One region of the Streptomyces sp. NPDC047022 genome, then DNA from elsewhere that is predicted to be linked to it. Evidence: riboswitches for the same ligand, from Rfam matches in the RefSeq annotation. Region 1 holds a riboswitch; each other region holds the start of a gene.
What was found. A riboswitch is a leader RNA that binds a small molecule or an ion and turns the genes downstream of it on or off. The one in region 1 is predicted to bind cyclic di-AMP.
Positions count from the first base shown of each region.

Region 1 (4,720 bases):
TGTCCCAGCCGGCCTTGGTGGAGATCACCAGTTCATCGCGGTACGGGGCCAGGTCCTGCTTCATCAGGCGCCCGAAGTTGATCTCCGCGGAGCCGTAGGGCGGCCCGTAGTTGTTCGCGAGGTCATGGTGGGTGATCCCGAGGTCGAAGGCCCGCAGGGCGATGTCGCGCTGGGTCTCGAACGGCTGGTCGTCTCCGAAGTTGTGCCAGTAACCCAGGGACAGCAGGGGAAGGTCGAGCCCCGAGCGTCCGGTGCGCCGGTAGCGCATGGTGCCGCTGTAGCGATCGGGGTCCGCGAGGTAGTTCATCGGATGGTCTCCGGTGGTGCAGTAAAGAGTGCCCGTCGGGATCGAGGGCACGGGCCCACCCTGCTCCTAAGTGATCCTGAAGTCCAACTGTTCCCTTTCATGGGATTCACCAGTGCCGTTTCTTAATCGCTCCCGCGTTGCCGTACGGGGGTGTTGAGCCGCTCTTCGCACCCTTCCGACGTGCTGTGATGAGCCTCACCGCAAACATGAGGGGCCCCTCGAGTACTCTGGCGGAGTCGAACGTGAGGGACCCCTCCGAATTGGTTCGGCCGCCCGGCGGAAGACGGGTACAACCGTCTTGCAACGCCGTTCACAGAGCGAGGCCACACGCCTACGAGGCGGAATCGTGGCACGTCACAGGGAGATGATTATGAACAGGTTCGTCAGGCGCGTTCCGGCCGCTGTCGCTTCCGCGCTGATCGTGGGCGGAGCCGTTCTCGGCGCCGGTGGTACGGCGTCGGCGGCGACGTCCGGACCTGTAGACCGGGCCTCGGTCGTCAGCCACGAGGACCACGGCGTCCGCAGTGGCAAGCCCGCCGCGTACCAGGAGGGACAGTTCCGCTGGGACGGTCACCGCCTCTACGTCTGGAACCACGGCTGGTGGAAGGACGTGACCCCGGTCCGGAACGGCAGCGTCGACCTCTGGATCGTGGACCAGCTGCTGACCGCCCAGCACTGACGGACCGTGAAAGCGTCGAGAGCCGTGGCGTACGAGCTGCCCGTACGGCTCGTCCTGTCACGTGAGCTGTCCATGCCGTTGTCCATGGAACTCCACTACGAGGCCGGGGACCCCTACGCCGTCCGCGCCGTCTTCGAGACTGGCGGCGGCACGGACGGCGCGGTGGTCGAGTGGTTCTTCAGCCGCGACACGCTGACCGAGGCCCTGCGGGGGCACGCGGGTCATGGAGACGTCCGCATGTGGTCGGGCGACGGACTCGGCAGGGATGTGCTCTACATCGCCCTCAGCCCGCCGGCGGGTTCGGTCCTGCTCGAACTCCCGGCGGACGGCGTGGAATCCTTCCTCGGCGAAACGCGGCTCATGGTGCCGCCCGGGTCCGAGCCGGAGCACTTGGACCTGGATGCGGAGCTGGCGCATCTGCTGGCGGGCTGAACCCCGGATGTCAGCTCCTGGCCGGAAGACGCCCGAGCTCTGGTACAACGCAGAACTCGGGCGGCCGTCCGGCTTCACCCGGAAGACGCTCGCCGCCGTCACTCAGGCCGGCCGTACCACGCTGTGGATGATCGACTCACCGCCGTAGTAGATCGACTCCTCGCGGACGTATGCGCCGGGCTTCGGAGCGTGGATCATCATGCCGTTGCCGATGTAGATGCCGACGTGGCTGATGTCGTCGTAGAAGAAGACGAGGTCACCCGGCTGCGCATTGGCCAGGGAAACCGTGGTGCCCACGTTGACCTGGTCGTACGTGGTCCGCGGCAGATTCACGCCCGCAGCCCTCCAGGCGGCCGAGGTGAGGCCGGAGCAGTCGTAGGAGCCGGGACCGGTGGCGCCCCAGACGTACGGCTTGCCGATCTGCGCGCGGGCGAAGGCGAGCGCCTTTGCGGCCTTGGCGGTGTACGAGGAGTCCGAGGACGAGCCGGTCGAGCCCGTCGAGCCCGTCGAACCGGTCGAACCCGTAGAGGTCGTCGAGCCGGAAGAACCGGACGAGCTCGAGGATCTCGCGGCGGCGGCTTTCTGCGCCGCCTCCGCGGCCGCCTGCTCTTTCGCGAGCTCCGCGGCCTTGCGCGCGGCCTCCTCCTGCTTCTGCTTCTCGATCGCGGCGAGCCGGGCCTTCTCCTGCGCCGTCAGCTCGGAGAGCAGTTGGCGAGCCGAGGCGAGCTTCTGCTGCACGGCGGCCTTCTCGGTCTTCAGCTCGTTCTGCGACGCGGTCAGCGTCTGGAGGCTCTTGGCGGCCTCCTGCCGCTGCTTCATGGTCGCCGACTGCTGGGTGACGTAGTCGTCGACCGCGCCCTTTTCCCGTGAGGTCAGCCTGCCCATCAGCTGGGTCTGGTCGAAGTAGTCCTGCGGCGAGTTCGCGAGGAAGAAGGTGGCGGTGTCGGGCGCGGCGGCCCCCGTCCGGTACTGGGCGGCGGCGAACGTACCCAGTTCCTCACGCGCCTTGTTGAGCTTCTCCGTGCGCCGGGCGACGTCGTCCAGCAAGGTGTCGACGCTCTTGCGCTGCTTGTCGGCCTTCTCCTTGGCCTCGTTGTACTTGTCGGTAGCCGACTCCGCCTGGTGGTACAGGTCGTCGACCTTCTTCTCGACCTCCTCGACGCTCGGCTTTCCGTCGGAGGAGGGGGCGGCGTTGGCGGTCTGGGACAACAGGGCCACGGTGGTGAGCGCGGCCGTGGCGATGGCGGGGGTGCGTATGCCCGTTACCAGGGCACTGGCGGGGCGCGACTTGCGATGCGACGCCAAGGGAGGCGACTCCTTCCATTTTCCGCCTACCGAGTTAGCTGTCGGGTTCGGGCGGGTGGTTCGGAAGGGTTGCCCTACAGCCCAATTCCCCGCGGGAGGCTGGGCCGATTCACCCCAAGGTCGGTTGGGTCCCCGGCTCCGGATGCCGTGAAGGGGGCACGCCGGACTCGGCGGAGGCCGAGCGGCCCGGCGACGTTCGCCGGTGGGTGCCGTACGGCCCGCCCGTGACGGTAGCCAACTGATGTGGCCCCTGTGAAGGTTGGTGGGTGATATGCCCGATACATTTTCGTGACTTCAAGCGGGACTCCTCCGCTGTGTCGCCCTGTTCGCGGAGCGTGACGCCGCGAGCGGGGCCGCAGTACCGCTCATGCCGTCGGCATTGGAGAGACGGTTCTCGAAGAACCGGCTCCAACGGAATCGGGCCGTGGCCACGAGATATGAGGAACGCGCGGTCGGCTACGAGGCGATCGTTGCCAAGAACGCCTGTTCAGCACTCGGCGCAGGCATCCTCGCGGCACTCGAAGGCGGTGAGGGATTCATCGACCTGCCGGCGAGTGAGCGGGGGCTCGGGGAGTTCATGGGCGCACTGGGCGCGGAACGCGTCGAGCATCAGATGGAGGTGGCGCCGCCAGGCGTTGGGGGCGACGGTGCGGGTCGCCTGGATGATGCCCGCCTGCGACCACATGACGAAGGCGAGGTCCTCGGGAACGACGTCGTCCCGCAGGACTCCCTGCTGCTGGGCGTTGTGGAAGATCTGGTCGGCCAGTTCCTTCGCGCGCTCGACGGACTGGCAACTGACCGCGTGGGTCGGCAGCTTGGACGAGACGAGGTCGTTGAAGGCGCGGTCGCACGCCTGGAGTTCGGCGAACCTCTCCAGGTAGTGGCAGAACCCCTGCCAGGCGTCGTCCATGGCCGCCGCTTCTTCGGCGGCGTCGAGCAGATCGGTGAACTTTGCCGCGAAGAGCTCTTCGACCAGGGCGAGCCGGGTGGGGAAGTGCCGGTAGAGCGTGCCGATGGCGACGCCGGCCTGACGGGCCACGCCCTCGAGCGAGGCGCCCACGCCCTCGACCGCGAACGCGTCGCGGGCGGCGGCCACGATCGCGTCCCGGTTGCGCTGCGCGTCTCGGCGCAGTGGTTTGGCCGGTGCCTCGGGCGCGGGGAGAGCGGAACGGGGGCTCATGTGTCGAGCGTAACATGAGGGCCCCCTCGAAATCGGCGGTGTGCCTCGTATCACCTGATGGGGGAGGGGTCTGTCGCGCCACCGAATGGCGGGAGGCGCAGATCGAGTCGTGGGCGGCCGGGTGCACAGGACTTGTTTCACGCTACATGTAAGTGCATGATGCGGTTATGCATAAGCGGGTTATGGATCCGGCGGCCCCTCAGGTGTCGTCGGAGGACTTGATGACCGCCGTCGAGCAGATGGTCCGGTATGTACGCCACAGCGCCACGGCCGGCGGCCTGAGCGCGGCGGCGTCCTCCGCGCTCGCCCGGCTCGGCCGCGAGGGACCGCAGAGGCTGACCGAACTCGCTCGGGCCGAGAACGCCTCCCAGCCCAACATGACCCAGCTCGTCACGCGCATGGAGCGTGCGGGCCTGGTGCGGCGCGCCGCGGACCGCAGCGACGGCCGCGGCGTGCTGGTGGAGGCCACCGACATCGGCCTCGAGGTGGTCCGGCAGCGGCGGGCCGAACGCGCCCAGGCCCTTCAGGAGCTCATGGAGGAACTGACCGAAGCCGAGCAGCAGGCGGTGAAGACCGCTCTGCCCGCCGTGGCCCGCGCGATCCAGGACCGCCGGTCCCGTTTCTGACCCTCACCTTTCATTCCTCTACGTTGTGGAAGAGAGCGCATGACAGCACCGCGTGGAACGGCTGCCAGCCCGTTCAGACAGCCCAAGGCCGTCTGGGCCGTGGCGTTCGCCTGCGTCATTTCCTTCATGGGCATCGGTCTGGTGGACCCGATCCTGCCCGCCCTGGCCGAGAGCCTTCGTGCCTCACCCAG
Region 1 is NZ_JBEYVV010000006.1:188,619-193,338, forward strand. Features, by position in the region: gene mgrA (L-glyceraldehyde 3-phosphate reductase) at 1-307, opposite strand, end outside; gene ABZ845_RS10135 (hypothetical protein) at 678-986, shown strand; gene ABZ845_RS10140 (SsgA family sporulation/cell division regulator) at 1,059-1,418, shown strand; gene ABZ845_RS10145 (NlpC/P60 family protein) at 1,521-2,723, opposite strand; cyclic di-AMP (ydaO/yuaA leader) riboswitch at 2,731-2,906, opposite strand; gene ABZ845_RS10150 (helix-turn-helix domain-containing protein) at 3,211-3,903, opposite strand; gene ABZ845_RS10155 (MarR family transcriptional regulator) at 4,071-4,529, shown strand; gene ABZ845_RS10160 (MFS transporter) at 4,569-4,720, shown strand, end outside.

Region 2 (4,720 bases), on a different contig from region 1:
TGCACGGCGTGCTCGGTGGGCATCGCGGAGAACGGGTACGCGGCCTGGACGCGACCGGTGCCGCCCGGGGTGAGGAAGCCCTCGGCGGCCGGCTCGACGAGCACCCTGGCGGCGGGGCCGAAGGGCTCGGCCGCCGACTCCAGCTCGGCTGCCTTGGGCGGGGAGCCCGTGGTGGCGAAGGAACGCAGAATGGCCTGCTGCACCGCCCGCAGGCCCCGTTCGGCCGGCGCGAGAAGGTGGCGCCGGACCCGGCCCACAGTCTGGTCCACCCCTCTGGTGACCGTGATGCCGAGAACCTGCCGCAGCTGCTCGACGGATGGCGCCCCGCAGGCCTGGCGGTCCCCTTCTCCGTAGGTCCGGCAGGACAGGCTGGCCGCGGTACCCGGAGGGGCGAACGGGTCGCGCCCGTCGATCAGCAGCGTCGGCGAGCCGTGCATGCCCCTGCGCTCGGCCTCGGCCTGGCCTTCGACCACGTGCGCGGTCAGCTCCACGTCCGTGCAGCCGGCGAGGGCGAGCATCAGGCGTTCCTTGAGCACCGGGCCGTTCGGGCAGTCCGGGACGGTCAGCAGTTCCAGGCGCATCAGCGGCACCTCCAGGTCACGAGGCCGACGCTAGACCTTCCATTGCACTGGAAGGTCAAGGGCTACCGTGGAGGTATGCGCATCGGAACCCTCGCCGCCGCCACCGGCACCACCACCAAGACCCTGCGCTTCTACGAGCAGGCCGGGCTGCTGGCGGACCCGCCCCGCACCCCGGGTGGCTACCGCGACTACCCGGCCGATGTGCGGGACCGTGTCGGCTTCATCCGCTCCGCCCAGGCGGCCGGCCTCAGCCTCGCCGAGATCCGCGACGTCCTGGCCATCCGCGACGGCGGTTACACGCCCTGCGGTCACGTCACCGAGCTCCTGGGCCGACACCTCGCCGACGTGGAGCAGCGGATCGCCGAACTGGACGCGACCCGCGCCAAGCTGCGCGAGCTGGCCCGCACCGCTTCCGCGACCGACCCTGCTACCTGCACCGAAGGGGACATCTGCCGCATCCTCAACTCTGGTTGAGTCGGCATGGTTCTCGGCCCGTTGCTACCCGACCCCCGAAGTCTGGGCGTCTTCGGATGAGGCAGGATCAAGCAACCGCCCGACTCGCGACCACCACCACACCTTCCGCCTCTTCCGCGCCGCAATCCCACACACCGGGAATCATCTGATGTGCGGTCAGTACGGATGAGAACGACCTCTCGTCAGGCCGGACTGCTCGGTCGAATACCCGAGGTTGAACTCTCTGCGGAGGTGTGCTTGATTCTTTTCAGCTCGCGCCAGACGAGCCCCGCCGGCGCGGAACGCCGAGTCCTGCCACCGGCCGACGGGAACAGTAGACGCGAAAGCGCCGCAGGCGGGAGCGGGGGACCCGAAGTCTTCCGCCGGACGGGAGAGCGGACGCAGCGCGGCACCTGGTGCCAAAGGGCTGCGGTACGTTCGACAGTCCGGCTCGGGGTGAAGCCGAACAGGCCGCGCATCGCGGCCCCGGCCGGGCAACTCACGTCCGAACCCGACAGCTAACCTCGTAGGCGCCGGTGAGGACCGCACCATGGGTAAGCATCTTCGTACCAGCTCCGAGAAGCCTCCACTTCGACCGCGTTCCCGCGCTCAGCAGCGAATCGACGACGCGGTGTCGGCAGGCGCTGAACCCAGACACGGGCCGGAGCACCGTGGGAACGTCATCCCGTCGGTGACGGACAACCACTGGAGTGAGCGGGCGGCGTGCCTGACCATCGATCCGGACGAGTTGTTCGTCACGGGAGCCGCGCAGCACATCAACAAGCTTGTCTGCGTCGGCTGCGCCGTCAGTACGGAATGCCTTGCCCTCGCTCTCGACCAGCGCATCGAGCACGGGGTTTGGGGCGGAATGACGGAGCGCGAGCGCCGTGCGCTGCTGCGCCGCAGGCCGACGGTCAGCTCCTGGCGGCGCCTGCTCGAGACCGCCCGCCTGGAGCACCAACGGCGGACCGGCGCGGCTGCCGGCCGCCAGGTGTAACCCCGCGTCGGCTTTCACCGTCCAGCGCTCGGCCTGACACTCGACGGCGACGGACACGGCACGCTGTTCCTTGGCCGCCCTGTATGAGGCGTTCAGGGCGTCCAGCCCCGTGGCCTCGGGGATCAGAGGGGCACAGCAGGGCGTCGACAGCGGCTGCATGACGAGCAACTCCGGCGAAAGTCACGTGCGCTGCCGCTCCCGCAACAGTTCGGCCGCTAGCAACCAGAACCACAGGCTCACCGTGAGCAGGTGAATCCGCTGGGCGATCCCCTGTCCACCCGGCCGGCCGATGTAGGGGCCGACGGAGGAGATCGCCGCGGCCATGGACACCGGCAAGAGCCAGCGTGCCCAGCGTCCCGCCGAGCAGCCACCCTCTGGAGCCGAGTCGGCGAAGAGGAAGAAGGAGGCCATCGAGGTGAACAAGGCGAGGTGAACCAGGCCGCTGGTCATCGTGTGCGCGAGGTTGTCTGCGGGGCAACCCGCTTCCCGGGACGGCGCACATCGCATCGGCAGCGCGACGTCGGCCACGGAGCAGGCCCCGAACGCCACCAGCGCCCACCACCCGATGGGAGACGAGCCCTGCGGCAGCGCCGCCAGGACCAGACCCGCACCGGCGATCACCGCAGCCGCCGTGACCAGCTCCACCATGCTGAACAGCACTCGATGGGGCTGATCGGCGGCGAAGGCCTCACTTACGTAGGAATCGCGCTGGTCCAGGCCCGTCTGTACCCAGAACTGCAGCAGCCAGTCGTTGTAGGTCACGGAAGCCGCCAGCAGCAGCCCCGCCGCCACCCGCCACAGGATGCCCGAGGCGCCACGGCACCGCGTGCGGTCGGTGCCGGTGCCCGGCGGCCCCGTTGCGCTGTCCTCGCTCATCTTTCGGCTCCCGTGCCTGCGGCCTGCCTTCCTATCTTTGCCCCGGGACGCAAAGCAGAAGTCCTGTTCGCGGACGCCGCGGCCTGCCGGCCTCCGCGTCGGCCGCGACGCTCATGGGATCGAGTACGCGCAGGCCCCGAAAGACCAGAGTGCGAGGCATCCGCAAGGCCCTTCTGCGCAGCTGTCCTGCGGTGCTTCCGTAACTGCACAGGAGTGAGGTCCAGTTGGCCGGCAACACCGATTCGGCGCGTCTCTCGCGGCGAACGGAGCGCGAGCCACCGCGGATCGCTGCGTGCAGATCGACCTTGCACTCCGGCAGCACCCATGCCCCCTCGTCGTGCGGAGCGCAACCATGGTCCCAAGCAAGCACCTTGGTGCTTGGCTCCCCCCGGTGCGTCCACCTCCAAGTCGCCCGGCGGCCTGGGCGGTTTAGAGCACGCAAGCACCCGCGGTGGGCGGCGACACAGGTCTCCACGGCCCTGCCGAGGCCCTGCCACAGGTGGAAACGAAGGGACCTCAGCGTCACCCGGGGCCTTCCGGCGCCAGGCGGCGGAAGCGGCCGACCATGCTGAGGGCGTGGGTGACGCCCACGATGCGAGCTCTGCGATGACGGTGGAGGGGGTGCCGGCGTGTGTGGCGAAGCGAGTGACAAGACCGGTCAGGAATCGAGAAGCCCCGGCCGCCGAGGAGCCTCTAGCGTGATGGCCATGGCAATCACCGCTTCCACCGCATCCCACACGTCCATCGCATCCGTCATCCTGGAGGTGGCCGACCCCGAGGGCGCCCACCGCTTCTACAGGGCATTCGGAGTGGACACGCGCATACGCCTGCGGGCGTCCGAGGCACACTCCACCGGGTTCCGTGGCTTCACCCTGGCGCTCACGGTGTCCCGGCCGGCCACAGTCGACAGCTTCGTCGGCGCCGCCCTGGACGCCGGTGCCACGGTGCTGAAGCCCGCCGCGAAGTCGCTGTGGGGCTACGGCGGCGTCGTCCAGGCCCCGGACGGGACGATCTGGAAGGTCGCGACCTCGGCAAAGAAGGACACCGGCCCGGCCACCGGTGAGATCGACGAGATCGTCCTCCTGCTCGGCGTCGAGGACGTGAAGGCCAGCAAGCAGTTCTACGTAGGCCGGGGCCTGACCGTGGCCAGAAGCTTCGGCGGCAAGTACGCCGAGTTCAACCCCGGCGAGTCCAGCCCGGTCAAGCTGGCGCTGTACAAGCGCCGCGGCCTGGCCAAGGACCTCGGCGTACCCGCCGACGGCGCCGGCTCGCACCGTATCGTCCTCGGCAGCACCGCCGGCCCCTTCACCGACCCGGACGGATTCGCCTGGGAGGCCGCTGAACCACTCGCCCCCACGACCTCCTGACTCCTGGCCCTGCGCTACTGCCACGTCCTGTCTGCCCCTGTACGAGACGAAACCTTCCGTGCAGCCCACCGAAGCATTCCGACGAGAACCCTGGCACGACCGCTGAGCAGCGCAACGGACTCACCGCTGAGGCGCCTCAGCGCGCTCATCATGAAGGCCGTGAGCCTGAAGTCCAGCCGGGTCGGCGCTCGCGCCCTGGCATGGGGCGGCGGTGGCCGCGTCCTTCCGTCGGCCGGGGTTCCACGAACTCAAGTCGCCGCGGCGTCGGTCGAGCCCGCCGGTCGGGGTGCGTCGCGATCTTCGGAGGCCGAAGCCACCGCGGGCCGCGCGGACTCGTGGCGGACCAGGATCGACAGCAGCTCAGCCACCGTGGCCGGAGCGTCGGCGGGATGACGCAGCGGCGTGTCAGGGGCTACGCGGTAGACATTCGAACGACCTTGCCGGAC
Region 2 is NZ_JBEYVV010000030.1:35,483-40,202, reverse strand. Features, by position in the region: gene ABZ845_RS25415 (alkylmercury lyase family protein) at 1-581, opposite strand, end outside; gene ABZ845_RS25410 (MerR family DNA-binding protein) at 657-1,055, shown strand; cyclic di-AMP (ydaO/yuaA leader) riboswitch at 1,372-1,582, shown strand; gene ABZ845_RS25405 (WhiB family transcriptional regulator) at 1,717-2,031, shown strand; gene ABZ845_RS25400 (DUF998 domain-containing protein) at 2,212-2,907, opposite strand; partial or broken gene ABZ845_RS25395 (AraC family transcriptional regulator) at 3,526-3,609, shown strand; gene ABZ845_RS25390 (glyoxalase) at 3,609-4,274, shown strand; gene ABZ845_RS25385 (ArsR family transcriptional regulator) at 4,523-4,720, opposite strand, start outside.
Region 2: linked by a shared signal. The riboswitch ahead of ABZ845_RS25405 (WhiB family transcriptional regulator) and the one ahead of ABZ845_RS10145 (NlpC/P60 family protein) in region 1 are both predicted to bind cyclic di-AMP.

Region 3 (4,720 bases), on a different contig from region 1:
GCGGAAGGGTTTCCATGGGTGTCTTTCAGGCTGTCTTTCGTGTCGGTGCGCTGGTTCGTCCGGATCAGTGGCCGGACTTGTCGGACCTGTCGATCCCGTCCCAGATGTTGGTGTACCAGGGGCGTGCCGCCGTCGTGCGGTCCGTGCTCGACTGCTTGGCCGCCGCGTCCGGGTCGATCACGACGTACCCCGTCTCCCCCGGCATCACATAGTGCAGCCGCAGCCGGATCTGCTGCTCCGCGTACGCGTCGTCCTGCCAGCGCGCCTTGAGGTCGCGCAGCTGTTCGACGCGTTGGCGTGCCTTCGCCTGCTGCCGTTGCAGGTCCGCGATGTCGGCGCGCTGGGAGACGTACTGCCTTATCGGGTACGCCAGCGCCACGATCAGCGAGCACAGGACGAGCGCGAGCAGCGCGGCCCGGCCGGTGAGCCGGGAGCGGCGCGCCTGTCGTCTGGTCTGGGAGCGGTAGACCCGGGCCGCGGTCTGCTCTCCCAGCAGGCGCAGCCTGGTCGCGGTGGAGAACCGGTCACGGTCCTTCACAGCCATGTCTCCCGCCTCCCCTTCATACGTACATACGTCCCCGCACACGGTACGGGACCGAGTACGGGGACGTACGGACGACTGGCTAAGGCGTGACTCCGCTTGCGCTCGGCCTCGCTCTCAGCCCTGTTCGGCCTTGCTCAGCCTCGCTTCGGTCTTGCTCAGCCCTTGAAGCGCGGGAACGCGCTGCGGCCGGCGTAGACCGCGGCGTCGTCGAGGATCTCCTCGATGCGCAGCAGCTGGTTGTACTTGGCGACGCGCTCGGAGCGGGCCGGGGCACCGGTCTTGATCTGGCCGCAGTTGGTGGCGACGGCCAGGTCAGCGATGGTGACGTCCTCGGTCTCGCCGGAGCGGTGGGACATCATGCACTTGAAGCCGTTGCGCTGGGCCATCTCGACGGCGTCCAGGGTCTCGGTCAGCGAGCCGATCTGGTTGACCTTGACCAGCAGGGCGTTGGCGGTGCCCTCCTCGATGCCGCGGGCGAGGCGCTCCGGGTTGGTGACGAACAGGTCGTCGCCGACGAGCTGGACCTTGTCGCCGAGCTTGTCGGTGATGACCTTCCAGCCGGCCCAGTCGTCCTCGAACAGCGGGTCCTCGATGGAGACGAGCGGGTAGGCCGCGACGAGCTCCTCGTAGTACTCCGTCATCTCGGCGGCGGAGCGCTCCTTGCCCTCGAAGAGGTACTTGCCGTCCTTGTAGAACTCGGAGGCGGCGACGTCCAGGGCGAGGGCGACCTGCTCACCGGGCACGTACCCGGCCTGCTTGACGGCCTCGAGGATGAGGTCCAGGGCCTCGCGGTTGGAGCCGAGGTTCGGGGCGAAGCCGCCCTCGTCGCCGAGGCCGGTGGAAAGACCCTTGGTCTTCAGCACCTTCTTGAGGGTGTGGTAGACCTCGGTGCCCCAGCGCAGGGCCTCGGAGAAGGACTCCGCGCCGATCGGGGCGATCATGAACTCCTGGATGTCCACGTTGGAGTCGGCGTGCGAGCCGCCGTTCAGGATGTTCATCATGGGTACCGGCAGCAGGTGCGCGTTCGGGCCGCCCAGGTAGCGGAAGAGGGGGAGGTCGCTGGCCTCGGAGGCCGCGTGGGCGACGGCGAGGGAGACGCCGAGGATGGCGTTGGCGCCGAGCGAGCCCTTGTTGTCGGTGGCGTCCAGGTCGAACATCGCCTGGTCGATCAGGCGCTGCTCGGTGGCGTCGTATCCGACGAGCTCCGGCCCGATCTGCTCGATGACGGCGAGGACCGCCTTCTCGACGCCCTTGCCCTGGTAGCGGTTGGGGTCGCCGTCACGGAGCTCGATGGCCTCGAAGGCGCCGGTGGAGGCACCGGACGGAACGGCGGCACGACCCGTGCTGCCGTCGTCGAGGCCGACCTCGACCTCGACCGTGGGGTTACCTCGGGAGTCCAGGATTTCCCGGGCTACGACGACGTCGATGGACGGCACGAGCATCTCCTTCTTGGATGTGACGCTGAGAGTGCGGCGCACTTTGCGACTAGAGCCTATCCGCCCCGGACCGGCGGTCGGCCGACCGACCGTCCCGTGGACAGGGTGACGGTCCACATTGTTTCACAGCGGAACAAAGAGGGAGGGAAGACCGGGGAAATCTCGGTGAAGAGTGCGGGTCGCGGAAGCGAAAAGACCCCGCTCCGGTGGGTACGGGGGGAACGCGCACCGGAGCGGGGAGCCCGTGGGGACGGGGAGGCCTCACGGTGACCCCCACGGTGGGGGTCACATCTGGGAGGACACTGTGAGCGGACTACCGGATTCCTGTCACTTCAGGTGCAGCTGCTGACCCGGGAAGATGAGGTCGGCGTCCTTGATGATGTCCTTGTTCAGCTCGAACAGCTTCTTCCAGCCGCCCTGCACATGGTGCTTCTCGGCGATCGCGCTGAGGGTGTCGCCCTTGACCACCTTGTACTCGCCGTCGCCCTTCTCGACCTTCTGACCGGACGGGGTGGTGACGGTCTTGTGCGGAGCCGCCGGACGCGCGGCCGAGCGGGAGGCCTTCTGCTCGGCGGGGCGGGGGGCGGCCTTCTTGGCGGCGGAGGGGGCGGCGGCGGCACCGGTGTACGGGGTGCTGGACAGGCCCCTGCCGCAGACCGGCCAGGCGCCCTTGCCCTGGCCCGCGAGGACCTTCTCGGCGACGGTTATCTGCTGCGCCTTGGTGGCCAGGTCGGCGCGGGAGGCGTAGGCGGTGCCACCGTAGGCGGCCCAGGTGGAGTTCGTGAACTGGAGGCCGCCGTAGAAGCCATTGCCGGTGTTGATGGACCAGTTGCCGCCGGACTCGCACTGGGCGACGGTGTCCCACTGGGCGGCGGTGGCGGCCGAGGCGCTGCCGGCCGCGAGCAGCGGGGCGGCGACGGCGGCACCGGTGACGCCGGCGAGCGTGACGGCACGAACGGCCTTGGACGGACGACGGTGCTTGCCCTTGCCGGAACACAGCATGGTTCGATCCCCTCACCGACGCCTGCGAGGTGAGCTGTCGGGTTCGGGCCGGTTGAGTTGCCCGGCCGCGCACCCCATGAGTGCGCGGCTCCACCCCAAGCCGCCCCCGGTCATCATCCGGGCGCGGCACTTACCTTGGGTCCCCCGCTCCTGCCTACGGCGCTTGACGCGACGACTGTTCCCACGCGGCCGCTGGCAGGATTCGGCGTTGCGACGCTGGGGCCCGCTGTGGCGAGCGAGACGACCGTAAGCAGGCGATCGTCCGAAAACCAAAGACGATCAGGGCCAATGAGACTCATCTCTCACTCTCACCAAACCGGACATTCATCGCGAAGCGGGGCGTGAACTCCCGGCTTCGCGGCAGCAGTTCAGGAATGGCCCGGGGTCGGCTCGGCGTCGAGCGCAAGGCTCTGGCCGGGGAATATGAGGTCGGGGTCGGCGCCGACGGTTCGCTTGTTCGCCTCGTACAGCTCGGCCCATCCGCCCTTGAGGTCAAGGGAGTCGGCGATGGCCGACAGGGTGTCTCCGGGGCGAACGGTGTAGGCGTCATCGGCCGTGTCACGCGCGGCACCGGAGTCACGGGAGGCATGGCGGCCTGACAAGTCGCCCGTACGGCCGCCCTCGGCGCCATCCTCGGCACTGCCGCCGCGATGGCGTCCGGCGCCCGGCGTCTTGTCCCCGCCGGCCTCCGAAGAGGAGTCGTCGCGGCCGGACTTGTCCGACTCGTCGTGCTTCGTCGCGGGGGCGGTGGAGCCGCCGGTACCGGAGCCCGCCTGGGCGCCGTCCGGAGTTCCGTCCGGCGAGGAGGAGCCGGAGGGGGAGGCGGGCGAGGACGGTGCCGGGGTCGCCGAAGCAGACGAGTCGGACGAGTTGGGCGAGCCGGATGCACCGGACGAGCCGGATGAGCCGGACGAGTCGGACAGGCCCGAGTCGATGCCGGAGTCCATGCCGGAGTCCATGCCGGAGCCGGAATCCGCGCCATGGCCGGAGCGGGAGCCGCCGGACAGGTCGTTCGCGAGGCCCGTGACGACGTCGGCGGAGCCGGAGTCCTCGTTCAGGCCGGAGGAGCGCCCGCAGCCGGGCCAGGCGGAGACGCCCCGGTCGGCGAGGATCTTCTCGGCGACGGCGATCTGCTGTGAACGGCTCGCCTGGTCGGGGCTGGCGGCGTAGTCGAGGCCGCCGTACTTGTCCCAGTCCTGCAACGTCAGCCGGAGCCCGCCGTAGTGGCCGTCTCCGGTGTCGGCGCTCCAGGAACCGCCGCTCTCGCACTGCGCGACCTGGTCCCACGTGGAGCCGCTGGCGGCGCTCGCGCCGGTGGCACCCAGGAGTGGGATCGCGATCGCGGAGCCGGTCACTCCTGCCGCGACGAGGATGGCAGGAGCCTGACGGGGGCGACGGTGACGACCGTTCCCGGAGAGCATGCGGTTGCCTTTCACACGACAGCAGTGGCCAACGTGGCGGTTGTGGCATGCCGCCGCGTTGCTGCGTGAACGTAACCGCAGACACCTGCTTGTCACAAGTTAATGCAGCGTAGATAACGTGAAGATCACATTACTGATATGCCGTCAGCTTTCTGCGACCGTCGGCGTGTTCGCCACCGGTGCGAACTCCACGGGGAGCGTGCGCAGTCCACGCATGATGAGCCCGCCGCGCCAGCGCAGATCGGCCGGTTCCACGGCGAGGCGCAGGTCCGGGAGGCGGGTGAGCAGCGTGGCGAGCGCGGTCTGGCCCTCCAGAC
Region 3 is NZ_JBEYVV010000004.1:204,817-209,536, reverse strand. Features, by position in the region: gene ABZ845_RS07640 (DUF501 domain-containing protein) at 1-16, opposite strand, end outside; gene ABZ845_RS07635 (septum formation initiator family protein) at 65-544, opposite strand; gene eno (phosphopyruvate hydratase) at 700-1,986, opposite strand; gene ABZ845_RS07625 (transglycosylase family protein) at 2,308-2,982, opposite strand; cyclic di-AMP (ydaO/yuaA leader) riboswitch at 2,987-3,154, opposite strand; gene ABZ845_RS07620 (transglycosylase family protein) at 3,351-4,403, opposite strand; gene ABZ845_RS07615 (cytochrome P450) at 4,548-4,720, opposite strand, start outside.
Region 3: linked by a shared signal. The riboswitch ahead of ABZ845_RS07625 (transglycosylase family protein) and the one ahead of ABZ845_RS10145 (NlpC/P60 family protein) in region 1 are both predicted to bind cyclic di-AMP.